2 regions of the Fenollaria sporofastidiosus genome follow, and region 2 is predicted to be linked to the other one. Evidence: riboswitches for the same ligand, from Rfam matches in the RefSeq annotation. Region 2 holds a riboswitch; the other holds the start of a gene.
What was found. A riboswitch is a leader RNA that binds a small molecule or an ion and turns the genes downstream of it on or off. The one in region 2 is predicted to bind S-adenosylmethionine.
Positions count from the first base shown of each region.

Region 1: linked by a shared signal. The riboswitch ahead of KO172_RS04185 (methionine ABC transporter ATP-binding protein) and the one ahead of metK (methionine adenosyltransferase) in region 2 are both predicted to bind S-adenosylmethionine.

Region 1 is NZ_OW968186.1:859,162-861,573, reverse strand. It holds gene KO172_RS04185 (methionine ABC transporter ATP-binding protein) at 1-834, opposite strand, end outside; SAM riboswitch class I at 903-997, opposite strand; gene KO172_RS04180 (hypothetical protein) at 1,149-1,805, opposite strand; gene KO172_RS04175 (adenylosuccinate synthase) at 1,890-2,412, opposite strand, start outside.
Region 2 is NZ_OW968186.1:256,190-258,601, reverse strand. It holds gene KO172_RS01285 (MATE family efflux transporter) at 1-661, shown strand, start outside; SAM riboswitch class I at 716-809, shown strand; gene metK (methionine adenosyltransferase) at 862-2,052, shown strand; gene KO172_RS01275 (MgtC/SapB family protein) at 2,331-2,412, opposite strand, start outside.

The sequences.
Region 1 (2,412 bases), 600 kb from region 2:
CTTCATTGCGTTACTTAATACAGGAGTCTTAACTGTGTCCTTCGAGTAAGAAAGTCTGATTAGCGTTCCACTGAAAGCACTGTAATCAAGCTCTATATCAGGAGCTGCCTTCTTGATAAAGCTTTGTGCAAGCTTTGTCTTTGGGTTTTTGAAAAGCTCTGTAGTAGTGTTTTCTTCTATAATTCTTCCATTTTCCATAAGAGCAATTTTGTTCGAAGCATCCTTTGCCGCTTCCATTTGATGAGTTATCATTATGGTAGTCGTATCAAAGTCATCTCTTGCTCTTTTGTATAAATCTATGACCATCCTAGTACTTTCTGGATCAAGTGCACTTGTCGCTTCGTCTGAAAGTATGATCTCAGGCTTAGATACAAGGGCTCTTGCTATGGCAACTCTTTGTCTTTGTCCGCCAGATAATTCGCTTGGATATGCCTTCTCTTTATTAAGTAGGCCAACATAATCAAGAAATTTTCTCGCTTCAGCCTTTTTGTCTCCCTTAAAACCATTTAAGCTTAATGGGAATAACACATTGTCTAGAACTGTGTATTGACTGAAAAGGTTGAAAGTTTGAAAGATGAAAGCGATTCTCTTTCTTAAAGCTAAGAGCTCTTTTTGCTTTAAATTAAAGATGTTCACTCCGTCTATGATTACTTCTCCTCCGTCAGCTTCCTCAAGTCTGTTGAGTAGTCTAACAAGAGTCGACTTGCCTGCACCAGATAAACCTATGATGGCTAAGATGTCTTTCTTTTCTGCTTTGAAACTTACATTGTCAACAGCATTAAATTCTTTGCCATCTACCTTGTAAGTCTTAATTAAATTTTTTGCTTCTATCATAAGCTCCTCCTTTCTTGGATAAATCCAATAAAAAAAACCCTTTACCAAAAGATAAAGAGTAAAGTGTATCGTCATCTCTCGGTAATACCGCTGGAATTGGCACCTTGATTAAACAGGTTGCCGGGCTTCATAGGGCCAGTCCCTCCGCCTCTCTGGATGAATTATATTGTGTTTAGATTATACATGTCCTTTTATATTAAATATGTGATTTGAATCACAAATATAGATTTTTTTATAAAAAAGTGTATCTTTTTATAAATTTTCTTTATAAATATAGTACAAGCGAGACAATGTAATGCCCCGCTTAATTTTAATTAATCTACTATGTTTATGGTGATGCTGCCACTCTTATAATCACATAGCTTAGCAAGTTCATCACTTAGAACTATAGTAATTGTGTCGCCAACTTTTAAGTCTTTAAATGTAATTAACACCTTTTCTACATAATGATATCTAAGAAACATTATATTATATATAGCCTTTGTTTTTATTTCAAAAAGATTTTCAGAATCAAGATATGGAAGCCTCCTTTTAAATGTAAGCGAATAGTCTCTTACTAACTCTGGGTCAACGTTATCATATGATAAATTAACACTGAAAGTATTATTTTCAAGTTCATTAATAGATAGCACCTCTTCTTCACTGAGTGGAGCATCATTCATCGAAAATACTGGATTAATTGTAGCGGCCACTATTTTATTTTTTAAATCATCATCAGCTTTTTCGTTCATATTACTAAGTATACCTTTATAAAAATCAAGCATTTTTTTATTCGTATATGCTTTAATGTCTAAATCTATAATTTTTTTATTAAGCTTCTTATTTTCTTTTTCTAGTTCACTTATTCTTGTCTCTTCAGTCATTTCATTCTTAGTTTCAATATCATTTTTGCTTTCTTTCTTTGTATTTGTGCAGCCAAAACTCATTAGTAAACAAAGCACTAAGAGAAATAAAGCTATCTTCTTATTCATACTACCATCTCCTTATAAGTATTATATCACAAATACAATTTTTTACAAAAAAACTACGCTCATATACACAAGCGTAGTTAATCTTTATCTTATTATCATTTCTTCTCTCTTTGGTCCTGTAGAAATGTATTTGAATTTCTTACCAAGTTTTTCTTCGATGAACTCGATGTAGTCCCTTGCTTCTTTTGGAAGTTCTTCGTACTTTGTTATGCCTCTTATGTCGCTCTTCCAGCCCTTAAGTCTTTCCAAAACAGGTTTTGCTTTCTTAAGCTTGGATGTGTTAGGAAATTCATCTGTGATCTCGCCATCGATGTCGTAGCTAACGCAAACTGGTATTTCATCTAAGTAGCTAAGTGCGTCTACGACCATGAAGGCAATATCTGTTGCGCCTTGCATTTCGATGCCGTACTTTGTTGCGACTACGTCGAACCAGCCAACTCTTCTTGGTCTACCTGTTGTTGCGCCGAACTCACCTTTGTCACCGCCATGAGTCCTCAATTGATTTGCTTCTTCATCAAAGATTTCGCTAACGAACTCGCCTGCGCCTACTGCTGATGAGTATGCCTTTGTCACTGCGATGATGTTTTTAATTTCATATGGTGGCACT
Region 2 (2,412 bases):
GCTTAGGATAGGTCTGCCATCAGGCTTTACAGGAGCGATGTTTAGTATATCAAACGTGCTTATACAGTCCTCAATCAACTCCTTTGGTAAGCTTGTAGTTGCAGCGAACACTGCAGCAGGTAACATCGAAGGCTTCGTCTTTATGGCGATGGATGCCATATACCAAGCTGCTCTTGCCTTCGCTTCGCAAAATATGGGAGCCAGAAAGCTTGACAGAGTTGATGAGATACTTAAGAAGACCATAGTCATGGTGTCAGCCGTTGGACTTGTCTTAGGTGTTGGCTCCTTCCTTGCAGGAAATTTTCTTCTTGGACTATATACACAGAACCCAGAAGTTGTTAAGATTGCCATGCTAAGGCTGGGAGTTATATCGACAACCTACCTTATCTGCGGCATCATGGACGTCTACTCAGGGGTCATTCGTGCTATGGGCTACTCACTAACACCTATGATCATAGCCATCGTTTGCATATGCGGCTTCAGAGTATTTTGGATACTAAGTATATTCCAAAAGTATCATGAGCAATGGGTTTTATACATTTCGTATCCATTGTCCTGGTTATTGACAACTATAGTCTACATCTTCACATATATGGTAGTGAGAAAAAAGGTTGCAGAACGATTTGCAATCGAAGAATTGAAAGAATTAGAAAATATTTAAAAAGTCCTTGACAAAGATTTGATTACTATATATAATATGAAGTGAACTTAATAAGTCTCATAAAGAGTGACGGAGGGACTAGGCCCTGTGAAGTCCGGCAACCTGCGAGCAAGGTGCCAAATCCTACAGCAAAGCTGAAAGATGAGAAGAACGAACCTTCAGCTATGAAGGTTTTTTTATTGTTTTATAGGAGGAAGATTATGTATAAAAAACTATTTACATCTGAGTCTGTTACAGAAGGTCATCCTGACAAGGTCTGCGACCAAATATCAGATGCATTACTAGATGCGATACTAGAGAAAGACCCAGAAGCAAGATGCGCAATCGAAACTACTGCATCAACTGGCTACGTTTTAGTATCAGGACAGATAACAACAAACTGCTATGTTGACATGCAAGCTGTTGTTAGAAGAGTTATAGCTGACATAGGTTATACAAGAGGAAAGTTTGGCTTCGATGCAGAGAACTGTGCAGTCCTTGTATCAATCGAAGAGCAATCTAAGGACATAGCTCTAGGCGTTGACAAGGCGCTTGAGACTAAGGAGCATTCAAAGGATAAGTACGACCTAATAGGTGCAGGCGACCAAGGTATGATGTTTGGTTATGCATGCAACGAAACTAAGGAGTATATGCCACTTGCCATCTACCTAGCACATAAATTATCAAGAAGACTAGCAGAAGTTCGTAAGGACGGTACACTAAGCTATCTAAGACCAGACGGCAAGACACAAGTAACTGTTGAGTACGACAATGGTAAGCCAAAGAGAGTTCACACTATAGTTGTTTCAACACAACACAAGGAAGGCGTTAGTCTTGAGAAGATTAAAAAGGACATCATAGAGAATGTTATAAAGCCAGTTGTTGATCCAAAGCTAATGGACGACGAGACTATCATCTACGTGAACCCAACAGGCCGCTTCGTTATAGGTGGACCAAAGGGCGACACAGGACTTACAGGTAGAAAGATTATCGTTGACACATATGGCGGCTACTGCAGACACGGCGGAGGAGCCTTCTCAGGTAAGGACGCAACAAAGGTAGATAGATCTGCATCATACGCAGTAAGACACGTTGCTAAGAACCTAGTTGCAGCAGGACTATGCGATAGATGCGAAATACAAGTAAGCTACGCGATAGGTGTTGCAAAGCCAATATCAGTTAACGTTGATACATTCGGTACAGCGAAGCTTGATGAGGCAAAGATACTAGAGATTGTTGAAAAAGTCTTCGACCTACGTCCAGCCTTCATCATCGACTACTACGATTTAAGAAGACCAATCTTCCACAAGATTAGTAACTACGGACACTTCGGCCGTGATGATATAGAGCTTCCTTGGGAAAGACTTGAAAAAGTTGATGAGATTAAGGCACTTTTAAAAGAATACAAATAAAAAAGATAGTATAAAAAGATAGAACTATGAGCACTGCGCCCATAGTTCTTTTTTTTATGCAAGTAAAGAGCTAATATATAGTAAGCGTCTCACTATATAAGGAGGCTCCTACTATATAGCTTAGCTGCTACTATATAGGGAGCCTCCTACTATATAGCTCGCCTCTAATTATATAAGTAGCCTCCTACTATATAGCTCGCAAACCATACTTAGCAAAAAATTTAAAGGCGCTAAGCACTTTATGGCAAATAAAAAAGCAGCCTTTAGGGCTGCCGTGCTTAGTGTGTCTCGTGAAACTTTATTAACTTTAATCTATCTTCAAGTTTACTTATAAGGCTGTCAATCTTGTAGTTGTCCGCG